2 regions of the Paenibacillus sp. PK3_47 genome follow, and region 2 is predicted to be linked to the other one. Evidence: predicted binding sites of a transcription regulator. Region 2 holds the regulator's gene; the other holds the start of a gene.

Region 1 (7,789 bases), 1.2 Mb from region 2:
AACCGTGTCGGGGTTAATTATAAAATCGCCTATTCGGTATCGCTTGCCCTGCGCTATATTCCGGATATCCAGCGTGACTATGAAAATATCTCGTTTGCCGCCCAGGCAAAGGGAATCGATCTTTCACGGAAAGAGAAGCTCTTCAAGCGGCTGAAAAATGTGGTGTCCATTCTGATGCCCCTCATTCTCAGCAGCATTGAGCGGATCGAGAAAATCAGCACGGCCATGGAGCTGAGGGGCTTCGGGGCCGGGCGGAAACGGACCTGGTACCGGGCCCGTCCCTTCACCAGAAACGATTATCTTGCCTTGGGGATCATTGCACTCATTGCCGCTGCTGCCACGGTGATAACCTTTTATGACGGGTCGAGGTTTTACAGCATTTTTTAAAAGGGAAATGCATTAGTACTGCGGCGCCGATTGAAGTATAATAGTACAGCGATTGAAAAGACTGGGGATTAAGGGTCTTATGAACCGGGAGCTGTTAAGACTGGAGACGCTTCTCCAGTCTTGACCACAGCGGCAGGTAGCAGAGCGGCAGTGCCGCAAGGGAGCAGACGACGTTAAAGATGGTCTGCGCATGGGCAAGCTGGGCGGCAGGGCCTCCGCCGATCCAGGCAGCCAGGCTCTGCAGCGGTCCGGTGAACGGCAGGAACAGCAGCGCTCCCCCGACATTGAGCACCACATGTGACCAGGCGACGAAGCTGCCTGAAGGGGAGCCTCCAATGGAGGCAATTACGGCAGTGACGCAGGTGCCGATATTGGCGCCGAGCACAATGGCGATGCCAAGCTCCGGCGGCAGTGTCCCGCTTGCAGCGAGGCCCATCGCCATGCCGATAACCGCCGCGCTGCTGTGTACCATCGCGGTCAGGCAGGCTCCGGCAGCGAGGCCCCAGAGGGTGCTCGTGGCGGCATGATCCAGGAACCAGCGGAACAGTCCGCTGCTCTGCAGTGCAGGCCCGATCGACTGCATAACCGAGATGCCCCACAGGACAAGCGCAAAGCCCGCCACTGCCAGGCTGATGAACTGCACCGGCGCGGAGATCCGGCGGCAGGCCTCTGCTGCCCGCAAGTGGAGGGGCGGCAGCTCGCCAAGCATCACCGCCGCTGCCCAGAGGCACAGCGACAGCGTCAGCAGCGGCGCTGCCGCCGAGCTGATCTGCAATCCGATCAGCTCGGTGGTCAGGCAGGTGCCGATGTTGCTGCCGAGGATAATGCCGAGTGTCCGGGCGTAATTCAGCAGCCCTGCGTTCACCATACCGATCGTCAGCACGGTGACGGCTGTGCTGCTCTGCAGCAGTGCCGACAGCAGGCTGCTGGCGATGAGTCCCTTTAGAGGCGTGGATGTGGCCTTATGCAGGCTGTTCACGAGCAGCGGGCCGGCGAGCTTGGCCAGAGCGGCTTCCATCAGCTTCATGCCGGCGAGAAAAATAACAAGACCATATATGACAGGGAACAGCAGGTCACGGATCATAAGGACAAGCTCCTTTGAACGGGGGTTGTACACCAATATATGAAAAGAATGCAGTGGACATGTATGAAATCATCAACAAGAACAGGGAGTTGAAGTCATTGGCATCGGTTATTCTGGAACGAAACCGCAAAAAAAGACTGGAGCAGGGACATCCGTGGGTGTTCGCCAGCGAAGTAGCCTCAGTGGACGGGGAAGCGCAGGCCGGCAATCTGGTAGACGTGCTCAATCATCAAGGGAGGTATCTGGCTACCGGTTATTACAATCCGGCCTCACAGATCCGGGTCAGAATTATATCCCAGAGCAGGCTTGCGGCCATGGATACAGCCTTTTTTGTCGACCGGTTTACAAGCTGCCTGCAGCACCGGGAACGTTTTTTGCCGGAAGCAGATGCTTACCGGTTTGTATATGGAGAGGCGGATTTTCTGCCCGGACTGATTATCGACCGCTTCGGTGACGTGCTGGTTGTGCAGCTGCTGACACTGGGAATGGACAAGTGCCGGAACGAGATTGTCGACGCACTGGTGCAGGTAATGGCGCCGCGCGGTATTTTTGAGCGCAGCGATGTTTCTGTGCGTGAGCTGGAAGGCCTGGAGCAGAGAACAGGGGTATTGTACGGTGAATGCCCGCGCCATATCACGGTAAGCGAGAACGGCCTGAAGGTTATCGTCGATATCGAAGAAGGCCAGAAGACAGGATATTTCTTCGACCAGCGTGAGAACCGCGCTTCCATTGCACCGCTGATCAAAGGCTGGGGCGGACGCAGCGGCATTACGCTGCAGGAAGTGGAGACAGAGGATGGTTCAGTGCAGACTCTTCCTGTGAACAAGAGCGGCAAGCCGGTTACCTTCCCTTACTGGGATGGAGCCACAGTGCTGGAGTGCTTTGCACATACAGGCAGCTTTACGCTGCATGCCTGCAAATACGGCGCGAAGAAGGTCACCTGTCTCGACGTTTCCGCACATGCGATTGAAAGCGCCAAGGCCAATGTTGAGCTGAACGGCTTCACCGACCGGGTGGAATTTGTGGTGGACGATGCCTTTGCTTTTCTGCGCAACCAGGTCAAAGGCCTGGAAGAACGCTCGGAGCGGGCAACCGGCAAGGCGGACACTAAACCAGGCGGCAAGCCGGCAGCCAAGACCGACACGGCGAAGCCGATGACTGCGGGCGGCGGACGCACATGGGATGTTGTTATTTTGGACCCTCCGGCCTTTGCCAAAACCAAAAGCGCTGTTGCGGGAGCCTGCCGCGGCTATAAAGACATCAACCTTCAGGGCATGAAGCTGGTTAACGAAGGCGGTTATCTGGTGACGGCAAGCTGCTCGTACCATATGCAGCCGCAGCTGTTCCTGGATACCATCGCCGAAGCGGCCAAGGATGCAGGCAAAGTGCTGAGACTCGTGGAATGGCGTGCTGCCGGCAAAGACCATCCGCAGATTCTCGGTGTGGACGAAGGGCACTATCTGAAATTTGCGATTTTTGAGGTGCGCAGCAAGAAGTAACAAGCAGACCAGGGAGTGGCTGTGAGTATTATCGATAGAAGAGGCACACGCAGATCGAGGCGTGTGCCTCTTTGTGTTTTTTGGCGGGTCTGGGGCAGTCCGTGTACAAGCTGGAATTTGAAAACAATGGCAAACGTATGTTCCGCTTGGAAGGGATATGGTATAATGTTGGGACGGATTATTGAACAAGTGATAATGTTTATACATGATATGTTTATAGATTTGGCCACGGAAGGGGTCTACTGTGATGACGGTTCATTTTTTGATCGGCCGCTCGGGCAGCGGCAAAACTACGAAGATCCGGGAGACAGTCTCCGCACAGCTTTCGGCGGAGCCGATGGGGACGCCGATTATTCTGCTGGTTCCCGAGCAGGGCTCGTTCGGCGCGGAACAGGGCCTTTTAAGTGCCGGGAACGTGAAAGGGAGCATCCGTGCCCAGACGCTCAGCTTTTCACGGCTGGCCTACCGGGTAAAGCAGGAGACCGGAGGCAGCGCCAGTCTGCCCATTAGCGAAGAAGGCAAAAAAATGCTGATCTACAAAATTGTCAGCCGACGTAAGGAAGAGCTGAAGCTGTTCGGTGCGTCATCGGACAGACCCGGTTTTATTGAGCGGCTGAGCAGCCTGCATACCGAGCTCAAAAGCTGCTGCCTGGGCGCTGCCGATCTTGAGGAGCAGCTGTCCAATATGCGTGAGTCCATTGGGAACAGCCCGATTCTTGCCGGCAAGCTGGATGATCTGCACATCGTCTTCAGTGAGCTGGAACAAGAGATGTCGCAGCTGTACATTGATGAGGAGGACCGGCTGGCCGAGCTGGCGGAGCGGATAGCCGATTCTTCCTTTGTCCGCGGTGCCGAAATCTGGGTGGATGGCTTCCACGGCTTTACTGCCCAGGAGTTTACGGTCCTGCGGGAACTTATGCAGCACGCCTCCAAGATGACAGTGGCGCTTACGCTTGACCGGATCTATCCGCCGGGGATGGCTCCGCATGAACTGGAGCTGTTCCATCCTGCAGCGGTAACTTACATGAAGCTGCGAGGAATGGCTGAGGAGATGGGCCTTGCGGTCTGGGACGAGCTGCTGGCGCCGCCGGTGCTTCCGCGTTTTGCGGAAAGTCCGGCACTGGCTCATCTGGAGCGCGGATTCGGACGCCGGTTCCGCTGGAACGGGGATGCGGATAAGGCAGCTGAGGCTATCACAATCAGCTCCGCCGCATCGCGCAGGACGGAAGTGGAGGGTGCCTTGCGCGAAATGATCCGGCTGGCCCGCGAAGAGGGGGCAAAGTACGGCGAAATGGCCGTGTTCATGCGCAATATCGGTGATTATGAACAGCTGATCTCTCCATTATTCCAGGACTATGGAGTTCCGTTCTTCCTTGACCAGAAGGTGAATGAGCTGCATCATCCGCTGGTGGAGTTTATCCGCTCCGCGCTTGATGTCATCCGCCGCCGCTGGCGTTATGAGGATGTGTTCCGCTGCGTCAAAACAGAACTTCTGCTTCCGCTGGACGGCAGCCTTACGCGTCAGGACATGGACCAGCTGGAGAACTACGTCCTGGCCTGCGGCATTCAGGGTTACCGCTGGACCGACGGACGGTCGTGGAAGGGGATTCCGAGCCTGTCGCTGGAAGGCAGTCAGGCTGTAGATGAAGCCCAGCTGCTCCTTATGGAGCAGTGCCGGGAGAGTATCACGGTTCCCCTGCATGCCTTTGAGAAAAGAGTGAAGAAAAGCCGCAGCGGTCTGGAACTGTGTACAGCCGTGTTCCTGCTGCTTCAGGAGACAGATGCAGCGCGTAAGCTGGAGCGGATGGGTGCGCAGGCACTGAAACGGGGTGAGCCTGAAAAGGCCCGTGAGCATACCCAGTTATGGGGTGCAGTACTTGATCTGCTGGACCAGATTGCTGAGATGATGGGCAAGGAAAGGCTGGAGTTTGAGCTGTTCTCCGGTGTGCTGGAGACCGGACTTGCCGAGCTGAAGATGGGGCTTGTCCCGCCAGCGCTGGATCAGGTACTGGTAGGGACGATGGACCGGACCCGGGTATCGGGCGTGAAGTATGCCTTTTTGCTGGGCTTTAACGAAGGGGTGGTACCGGCACAATTCAAAGAAGACGGTATCCTTTCAGAAGGCGAGCGGCTGCTTCTGGAGAACGCGGGAATGGAGCTGTCCCCCGGCTCGTCACGGAAGCTGCTGGATGAACGCTTCCTTATCTATAATGCGCTGACGACAGCGAGCCGGAAATTATGGATCAGCTATGCCTCTGCAGATGAAGAAGGCAAAGCGCTCTTGCCATCAGAGATCATCCGCCATCTGCACGGCATGTTCCCCGATGCCTTGAAGGAGCAGTCACTTGCCGGGTTCCCTCCGGCAGTAACTCCAGGTGAGACGGATGCGGGCGAAGCTCTGCACTTTAGCTTTATAGGCCATCCGGAGCAGACCCTGCGCATGCTCATTATGCAGCTGCGGCAGTGGCGCCAGGGTGTAGAGATTCCCGGAATATGGTGGGATGTCTACAACTGGTTTGCAGGTGACGAAAAACGCAGAACGGAGCTTGGACGGCTGCTGGGATCGCTGTTCTACCGCAATGAAGGCAAAACCTTAAAGCGGGAGACCAGCCTCCGTCTGTACGGCGGTTCAACGCTGCGCGGCAGCGTATCGCGGATGGAGAAGTTCACCGCCTGCGCATTTTCCCATTTTGCCTCCTACGGGCTGAGGCTGAAGGAGCGCCAGCTCTACAAGCTGCAGGCGCCCGACATTGGCCAGCTGTTCCACGCCGCCCTCAGCGATATGGCTGTGCGTCTGCAGAAGCAGGGCCGCGGCTGGGGCAGCATGACGGCAGAGGAATGCCGCCGGGAAGCCGGTGAGACGGTCGACCGTCTGGCACCGCTCTTGCAGGGTGAAATTCTGATGAGCAGCAAACGTTACGGGTATATTTCCCGCAAGCTCAAGAATATTGTGGGCCGCGCATCGGTCATTCTGGGTGAGCATGCCCGCAGGGGCAGCTTTGAGCCGGTGGGGCTGGAGCTGGATTTCGGCCCGGGCAAAGATCTGCCGCCGCTGAGGATTACACTGCCGAACGGCTGTGTGATGGAAGTGGTCGGCCGGATTGACCGGGTCGATATGGCGGAAGGCGAGCAGGGGGTACTGCTGAGGGTTATTGACTATAAATCCAGCCAGAAGGACCTCAAGCTGCATGAAGTGTATTACGGATTGTCGCTGCAGATGCTGACCTATCTGGATGTGCTGCTGACCTATTCCGAACAGTGGCTGGGCAAGACTGCACTGCCTGCAGGAACGCTGTATTTCCATGTGCATGATCCGCTGCTGTCCTCGCCGAACGGAATGAACCGGGAGCAGGCGGAGCAGGAGCTGCTGAAACGGTTCAAAATGAAGGGGCTGCTGACAGCCGACCGCGAGGTGGTTTCACTGATGGACACTACACTCGACAAAGGGTATTCCTCGATTGTTCCTGTAGCGCTGAAAAGTGACGGCAGCTTTTACAGCAGCGCTTCCGTCGCTACACCCGAGCAGTGGAGACATCTGCTGACTTCAGTACGGAGCAATATTTCGGAAATCGGGACGCGCATTACGGAAGGGGACGTGGCGATCCAGCCGTACCGCATCCAGCAGGAGACGGCATGCACCTTCTGCTCATTCCGGCCGGTATGCCAGTTTGATGAGGCTGTGGAAGGCAACGGGTATAACAATCTCGGCAAGCCGGGCAAGGAAGTCATTTGGGACCTGCTGTCCCACAAAGGAGGAGAGAAGCCGTGAACAAGAGAGCACCTGTAGAAGCAAAGCCGGAAGGAAGCTTTTGGAGCGACGACCAGTGGCGCGCAATAGCGGAGAGCGGCGACGACATCCTGGTGGCGGCAGCGGCAGGCTCCGGTAAAACCGCGGTGCTGGTCGAGCGGATTATCCGCAAAATCAGCGTTGAGGCGAACGGCTTCAGCGTGGACAGGCTGCTGGTAGCAACGTTCACCAAGGCGGCAGCTGCTGAAATGCGGCAGCGGATCCGTGAAGCGCTGGAGCGCAAGCTGGAGGAAAGTGAAAACAGCCCTGGAGAGGATGCAGAAGGAAACGGACATTTGCGCCGCCAGCTCGCCCTCCTGGGCAAGGCTTCCATCACCACGCTGCATTCCTTCTGTCTTGAAGTGATCCGGCGGTACTATCAGATCATCCCGATTGACCCGGGATTCCGGATTCTGAATGAGCATGAAGCCGAAATGATGCGCCAGGAAATACTGGAAGAGCTGCTGGAAGAGAAATACGGCGAAGTTACGGAGGACGGGGAAGACGGAGTCTTCGTCAGACTTGCCGACTGGTTCAGCGGTGAACGCAGCGACGATGCCGTGCATGCACTGATTCAGCGGCTGCATGATTTCGCCCGCAGCCATCCCTGGCCGGCGCAGTGGCTGCGGGATACCGCAGCCGATTTCTCCCTGCCGGATACGGAAGCGCTAAGCGGTACGGCCTGGGTGCAGAGCATCCTCGCCGAGGCGAAGCTGGCGCTGGACGGAGCAGTCAGCCAGCTGGAGCAGGGCCGGGAGATTGCCCTGCAGCCCGGAGGTCCTGCACCTTATGCGGAGAATCTGGCTGCTGATCTTGAAATGGTGCACGGGCTTCAGAACGCACTGGAGACCCGTCCGTGGTCGGAGCACTACGACATTTTTATGGAAATATCATTCGGCAAGCTGAAGCCGTGCAAGAAGGATGCCACGGATCCCGGTCTCCAGGAGACGGTTAAAGAGCTGCGCGAAAGTGTGAAAAAAAGTCTGCTGGAGCTCCAGAAATCGTTGTTTGGACGTCCGGCTGAGGCGTTTC
Region 2 (7,789 bases):
CCAAATGCCGTTCCTCTTCCGGAATGGAGGCATAACGCTCCACCTTCTCCGTATTGACAATGGCATAGTCTAGTCCAGCCTTAGTGCACTCATAGAGGAATACCGAATTCAGAACTTCACGCCCGGCCTCCGGAAGACCAAACGAAACGTTGCTGATCCCGAGAATGGTATGAACGGAAGGAAGCGCTTCTTTGATCAGTCGGATACCGTCGATCGTCTCCTTGGCAGAGCCGATATACTGCTCATCGCCTGTCCCTACCGGAAATACCAGGGTATCGAAGATCAGGTCCTCCGGCGCAAGCCCGTACTTGTTGACCAGCAGATCATAAGAGCGTTTGGCAACCTCCAGCTTGTCATTGGCTTTGATTGCCTGCCCGGATTCATCGATGGTGCCGACAACAATCGCTGCACCGTATTTGTGAATCAGCGGTGTGACCAGCTCGAATTTCTCTTCGCCATCTTCAAGGTTAATGGAGTTAATTATCGCCTTGCCCTGGGAGTATTGCAGTGCCAGGTCAATGACTTTGGGATCGGTGGTGTCGATCATCAAAGGAACCTTCACCTTTTTGACGACCAGTTCCAGGAACTGTTTGATATCTTCGCTCTCATCACGGTCCGGGTCCTGCACGCAGACATCGATAACCTGCGCCCCGCTCTTCACCTGGGCCCGGGCAATTTCCGAAGCTTCCTCGTATTTGCCTTCCACAATCAGACGCTTGAACTTCCGCGAACCGAGCACATTGGTGCGTTCCCCTACCATATAAGGGCGGTTGTCATTCTCGATATAAACCGGGTCTATACCGGATAATGCAGGCGGATGATTACCGTCCAATTGGCGGGGAGGATAAACCGTGAGCGCTTCTGCCATGGCACGGATATGATCAGGTGTGGTTCCGCAGCAGCCTCCGGCAATGTTCAGCCAGCCCTTCTCGGCAAAGCCGGCAAGCTTGCGGGCCAGAGAGTCCGGCGACTCATGATAATGCCCGTTCTCATCCGGCAGCCCTGCATTGGGGTAGCAGCTGATCGCGGCCGACGATATTGCCGACAAGGAGCGGATGTGATCACGCATGAACTCCGGTCCTGTTGCGCAGTTCAGCCCGACAGAGATCGGCTTCAAATGTTCCAGCGAGATGTAAAAGGCTTCAATATTCTGGCCGGCCAGTGTCGTCCCCATAGGCTCAATCGTTCCCGAAATCATCACCGGCAGTGTAATGCCTGTTTTCTCAAAAGCATTGCGGATGCCGATGCTTCCGGCTTTTACGTTCAGTGTATCCTGTGAAGTCTCCAGCAGCAGCACATCCACTTTCCCGTCTATCAAAGCGATGGCCTGCTCTTCATAACTGTCGACCAGCTCCTGAAAAGTTACCCCACCGGTAACAGATAACGTTTTGGTTGTCGGCCCCATCGCACCCACAACATAACGGGGATGTTCAGGCGTATCGTATTTATCCACAGCGTTCCGGGCCAGCCGGGCTGCCTCCAGGTTAATCTCTCTCGCCCGCTGGGGAATATCATATTCGGCAAGCACAACCGAGGTTGCGCCAAAGGTGTTCGTCTCAATCAGATCCGCACCTGCTTCAAGATATTTCTCATGAATGTCCTGTATCACTTCGGGCCGGGTAAGCACCAGCATTTCATTACAGCCGTCAAGCTCTTCCCCGCCAAAATCCTCTCCCGTAAGCGGCACCTGTTGAATCATTGTGCCCATTGCCCCGTCAAGGATCAGTATTCGTTTCTGCAAGCTTTCAGCAAGTGTATATTTAGCCACTTCATATCCCCCCAGAAAAACATTAGAGTAAGTTTAGCAGAATAAAGCGGAATCGAACAGCCTTCCAGCCTTTTCTGCATTATAGTTTATTGTTATAATGCCGTTTTTCATCTTTTTATGGCAGCACTGAAAGCTCTTTGGACGGCATGGAATGCTGTGTCCGTGCTGTTACATGTGAAGTAACCTTGTATGTGCCTTCCTGGTTAAGGCTTCCTTCCGCTATATATGTACCGTTACCTGCAGATTCTCCTGCCAGCTCCAACTTTTGCGTTTCATCCCCGGAATTCACAATCTCAAAAACCACCTCTCTGGCATCATCCACCGGTTCCCCCTCCTGGGTAACCACTGCCTCGAAGATTACCATCTGGTTGACAGAAATATCCGCCGGACTCCAGCTCAGCTCCACCTTGATAGGCTCCATGGATACATCTGCTGCTGTATGCATATGGTCATGTTCACTGTTGTTACCGGAACAGCCGCCAAGCACCGTTATTGCAGCAATACTTATCAGAGCCATCCATTGTTTCGGTTTGTTCATCCGGATTCCTCCCGAGGATAAGGTGATGTACATTGGACAATCTTGCGCTTGACCGGTCGTTCCATAGAACTTACATTATGCGTCACTCATTCTTCTACTTATTATACACAACATAGTCGCTTTTTCGGAGATGGGATTCTATATTGCCTATATTTTTGTGACCAGGATCATATACAGATATATTCCAGCCGCTCTTTATATAGAAAAAGGATGCCCCTCAAGCCGAACGGCTCCGGGACACCCCTTGTGTAAATAATATTATAAAGTTTGCACCAGCGGGAGCAGCTCAGAGAGATGCTTGATCTCATAGTCCGGCTGAATCTCCGGGTTCGGAGTTTTGCCGGTACGGTTGATCCAGACGGTTGTGAGACCAGTGGTCCGCCCGCCGAGAATATCCGTCGTCAATTTATCGCCGACCATCATTCCCTGTTCAGGGGAAATATCAAGCAGGGAAAGTGCATGCTGGAAAATTTCCTTATCCGGCTTTCCTTTGCCGAAACTGCCTGAGATGACAATGTGGTCAAAGTAAGGGATCAGGTCAGGCACTCCGTCCAGCTTCTCCTGCTGTAGGGCAGGACAGCCGTTCGTAAGCAGCAGCAGCTTGACTTTACCTTTCAGCTCATCCAGAATCTGCAGTGTTTCCTCATACATGTAAGGCCGGTTACGGCGCTCAGCAGCAAATCTGGAGGCCAGCGTATCCGCCAGTTGTTCATCATCTACGCCAAGCGACGCCAAACCTCTGCGCCACGATTCCTTCCGGTAACCGGGAGCAAGCTGCTCCAGCTGGCGGAATTCCTGCTGCTCGCCGGCCGAAAAATTCGCCCACAGCGCTTCAAAAGGATTAATACCGATCATTTTGGTAAAAGGAAACGTCTCGTATGATTCATAAAGGCTTCTTGCTTCCCTGCGGACGGCAATTTCCAGTTCTTTGGGGTCAATGGAATCTCCCGCAGCTTCACAGGCATACTGGAATGCTTCCTCAATACTCCGCTCATCCCAAAGCAGTGTATCGTCAAGGTCAAATAGTACGGCGTTAATCGGCATTATCGTTCTCCCTCTCCCTGTGCTGGTTCTACTCGTGCACTACTTCAATATTGTTGGACTTGGCGAACTGCGCAAGGCTTGCACCCATCGCCTCAGTGTCATAACGGTTAATCAGTTTGGAGAAAAGCCATTGCTTGCGTTTGCCTTTGTACTTCAGAATTACAACATTGCGGGACAATGTGATTTTCTCAATTTCTGAAGCCTTCAGAAACCGTTCGCGGTTGTATTTAATTGTAGAAACTCTATCGCGTTCTACCTTCAAATACGGTCTGCGGAAGAACAACAGCGCCGCAAGTGCAAAATACAGCACTACCCCCAGCCAATTCGCCAGAACGCCCTGTCCCTGCACCTCATCAATGGAACCGACCACCCAGAACATGATTCCAAGCAGCATTAGCACTACCGGAAATACAATGTTGCGGCCCTTAAAAACCTCAGTGCTCTTGGCAGCTGATTTAGACGAAGCAGCATAAATGGAGTCCTTCCCCTGCTTCTTTCTTTGCTTGTTGACCTGCTGTGTGTTGCGTTGAACCATTCTTTCCCAAGAACGGGCCATCTAAGTTCCCCCTAGTCATTCTGAAATATCTATGAAAAAGACAAAAGGTTACTGTAACGGTCCCTTGCTGCCTTGTCCATTCCCGTCTTCATCCACAATCTCAATGGTATCCAGCTGGGCGCGGAAGTTGCGGCGGATGTTGCCCAGATAGATTTCGCGGAGCTTGGCGCGTTCTGCCAGTTCCTCTTCAGTCAGGCCGTCACTTTTCTGCTTACGGGCCAATTCGTTGATGCGTGCGACCAATTCATCAATATTCAATTCTTTTCCCTCCCTATAAATATCATTTTAACTTTGCCATGAGAAAAAGAGCTTGTCAAGGTTTGCTCCCTGAAAGCTCTTAGAGATTAAGTATAACAGACACTAAGCATTAATACACAGGCAAAGTCAGAACATCCCCGGCCTTGATCCTGGTATCTTTCAAACCGCTGGTTTGTTTAATTCCTTCTATATAAACTGCGGTCTTCATATTGGAGGGTTTGTTCTCCAGTGCAATACTCCACAGTGTATCTCCTCGCTCGACTACAACCCGCTTGCTCTCGGTAATCAAAGATGTTGAACCTGCGAACACATTGCCTACAACAGTAAAGCCGGAAATTACTAACATGAGCACCAGCACAAGCTTAACAAGGCTAACCTGGCGAAGCACTCTCATAATTGATGTTAACTTATCAACAGCGGAACCTTTAGTTTCGTTCATATAAGCTGAAGCGGAATGATTACTGGCAGCCTGCACCTGACGGGGTTCATCGTAAATGCTGCGGTATGTACTGTATTTTAACATAATTATCGGCCTCCAAACACTTGTTCTTACTTTCGAAAATAATATAACACGAACATGTGTTTTGATCAACAGTTTTTTCGAACAGCTGTTCGCAGTTTTGTTTTTGCCAAAAATGCAGATAGTTAGAACTTATGTTTGTACGAACGGCAGTTCTATGTTATAATTTTCCCAAACATATCATATGGGGTTGATTCCGATGTCAAAGATCTCGAGTCGCCAGCTGGCGATCCTGGAATTTATACGTAACGAAGTCCGCAGCAAGGGATATCCTCCTTCCGTCCGGGAAATCGGCGAAGCTGTAGGCCTGGCCTCCAGTTCCACTGTGCATGGTCATCTGGACCGTCTGGAGAAGAAAGGCCTGATCCGCCGCGACCCGACCAAACCGCGTGCCATTGAGCTGCTAGGCCAGGAAGATTCCGAGAATGTGCATCAGTTCGTTCAGACAGTTACCCGGATCCCTGTCGTCGGTAAAGTCACCGCCGGTTTACCGATTACCGCAACTGAGAATATTGAAGACTATTTTCCGCTCCCTACTCATTATGTAGGGGATAACAAGGTATTTATGCTTTCTGTCCTCGGAGACAGTATGGTTGAAGCTGGCATCATGAACGGCGATTATGTCATCGTCCGCCAGCAGCAGACTGCTGACAATGGTGATATTGTTGTTGCCATGACAGAAGAAGATGAAGCAACTGTCAAGACCTTCTACAAGGAACGTGACCATATCCGGCTGCAGCCGGAGAATCCGGCCTACGAACCTCTCCGCCTTAACCGCGTAACGATATTAGGCAGAGTCATCGGACTTTTCCGTGACATCCACTAAAAATTAACTCTCCCTGAAGACTGCACCGCCTCCCTGGCGAAGCGGTCTTTTTATTTTGCCAATATCCTGAAAGTTCCTGAACCGTAAAGACTCCCGGCACATATCCTGTTAACAAAGGAGTGCTGCCCCATGCCTAATTACCGGATTATTGTCGACCTGTCCCAACGAATGCTGTATCTGCTGGATAACGATAAGGTTACCCGGGGGTTCCCGGTCGGGATCGGTAAGGTCCTCACTGCCTCCCCTGTCGGCGAATACACCATTATCAATAAGCAGCCTAACCCCGGCGGGCCTTTTGGCGCCTTCTGGATGGGATTGTCCAAGCCGCATTACGGCATTCACGGAACGAATAACCCTGCCTCTATCGGGCACATGGTGTCACTGGGCTGTATCCGGATGTACAATGAAGATGTAGTGGCCCTCGCTGCGATCATTCCTATTGGAACACGGGTAACGATTCGGGAATAAATCCAACCTCATTGTACCGACGCGGGGCTGTTTATTCCGGAATAAGCAAAAAGGCATCCCGCAGGATGCCTCATCATACTTAAATATCATTTTACAGTTACAGGATACTGCGCAAGAGTCTGCTCGCGACACGGTTTAAGCGCAATGCTTCTCTGATCGATGCTCTGGCTGCCAGCAGTTCACGTCTGGCCCGGCTGGGATTCGGGATCCGGCGCAGGTTCTCATTGATTTCCTCAAGTCTTTCCAGCAAAACCGCACGCTGTGCCTGCAGCGCTCTAAGCGCCCTGCGTATTCTTGCACGTTCAGTCTGTGTCATCATTACACCTCTTTTACTTTTGATAGTATAAGAGATGCAATGCCAACCTTCTGTGCCTGTGTGATCCGGCAGTTTTCTATTTAATAGTGACAGTTAACTATGAACAGACATGTACAGGAACTGTTACTTCGTAATAGACAGACGCACGCGAAACTCAAATTCATCCCGCTGATACAGCATCCCCGCAATCATCACATCATCCGGCGTCCATCTCTGCACAGGCCCGGCATAGTCAGCAATGACATGCGGGCGTCCGTTGACCAGTTGCACGACATAAACTTTTACCTGGGCCAAGGCCGCAGTGAACAGATCTGCATCGCTTTCCAGCACTTTGTATGGAGCTTTCACCGGAACTCCCCCTTGCCTGCGGATTCGTAGGTACTGCGTATTTCAAGGTTTTTGGCGTGTATGTACAAATCCAGAGCAACAATTCCTCTGCGGGCCAGCTTCACAAACAGAATAAAAGCGTATACACATGCCGCCGCCGTAACCAGCCATATCAGTATAGAGAATAGACCTAATCCACTCAGAAAAAAAGCACCGGGATACACCGACATTTCACATACACTCCTTTGTCATCAGTACTCCCAATATACCTGATATGGGACATTCTGTAAATGAAAACGCCCTCTCCCCGCCAGGGAAAAAGGACGTTTTCTTCTATACGATCAGAACGATGTGACAGCAAAATAGCAGACCAGGATGACAATCGATAAGGTCGAAGTCAGCGACAAAAAGGTGAAAAACGAGTTCCAGCTGTTATTTTTCATCTGTTTTGTACACCACCAGTATTGTGCTTCGTTGGTGCTCTGCCCCGTCACGCGATGATTTCACCACTGAACCGTAACAGATATTCACCACCTGCTCCTCACTAAGTCCTTTAAGGAATTCATTGGCCTTATTCTCCGCATAAAAATTATCGCCATCGACAAACTCTTTTACCTGAATCATCACGTTCTCCTTTAATTATAAAGATCTGAAATGCGTATTTACGTTTGGATAGGAACACTTGTTAACGAAACCAGCGAAATGCACATGGCGCATCACCCCTTGGCACAGATGATAAACAAGCAGCAAGGCACCCCGCAGTCTCCTGCAAAATGCCTTACGTTCAGCCTAGCTTAACATCAAGCGGGTCACGGGTCAATTGTTTTTCATACACTATTTTACAATAAGTCGCTTACGCCTTTACTTTGTCAATGATTGGTTATTCTTTAGGAAGCTGTTATACTGTTGTGAAGGTCTCCGCAGCCGGAGGTCTTTATTTGTACATCCTTCTCAGCGGAGAGGCTGTGCCATTAATGATCAGGAGGGATACACATGTTACAAAGGGTTAATCCAGCAGCAAGGGATGTTGTTCTTAGAGGGGGTGAAATCTACTATGAACCGTAGTCTACTCTATCAAAGCTCAAGAACCCAGCTGATTCAGCAGCTGATTTATTTTGACGAAGAGAGAAACGGATTTCTTAATTCTTATTGCAATGGCAGCACCAGG

The links. Region 2 encodes LexA, which represses DNA repair genes until DNA is damaged. Its sites were predicted from a motif close to CGAACATATGTTCG; they were not measured.
Region 1: addB (helicase-exonuclease AddAB subunit AddB) is a predicted target of LexA. The motif match lies at 3,101-3,114, and genes of this name have one in related genera.

The regions. Positions count from the first base shown of each region.
Region 1 covers NZ_CP026029.1:1,060,678-1,068,466, reverse strand. Annotated here, with positions in the region: gene C2I18_RS04935 (energy-coupling factor transporter transmembrane component T family protein) at 1-387, shown strand, start outside; gene C2I18_RS04930 (Na/Pi cotransporter family protein) at 482-1,471, opposite strand; gene C2I18_RS04925 (class I SAM-dependent rRNA methyltransferase) at 1,570-2,970, shown strand; gene addB (helicase-exonuclease AddAB subunit AddB) at 3,218-6,739, shown strand; gene C2I18_RS04915 (UvrD-helicase domain-containing protein) at 6,736-7,789, shown strand, end outside.
Region 2 covers NZ_CP026029.1:6,625,645-6,633,433, forward strand. Annotated here, with positions in the region: gene metH (methionine synthase) at 1-1,708, opposite strand, end outside; gene C2I18_RS28765 (FixH family protein) at 1,884-2,306, opposite strand; gene C2I18_RS28770 (HAD family hydrolase) at 2,565-3,350, opposite strand; gene C2I18_RS28775 (hypothetical protein) at 3,379-3,906, opposite strand; gene C2I18_RS28780 (DUF896 domain-containing protein) at 3,955-4,164, opposite strand; gene C2I18_RS28785 (LysM peptidoglycan-binding domain-containing protein) at 4,274-4,687, opposite strand; gene lexA (transcriptional repressor LexA) at 4,884-5,510, shown strand; gene C2I18_RS28795 (L,D-transpeptidase) at 5,640-5,978, shown strand; gene C2I18_RS28800 (hypothetical protein) at 6,076-6,297, opposite strand; gene C2I18_RS28805 (hypothetical protein) at 6,418-6,642, opposite strand; gene C2I18_RS28810 (hypothetical protein) at 6,639-6,851, opposite strand; gene C2I18_RS28815 (sporulation protein Cse60) at 7,054-7,245, opposite strand; gene C2I18_RS28820 (GreA/GreB family elongation factor) at 7,676-7,789, shown strand, end outside.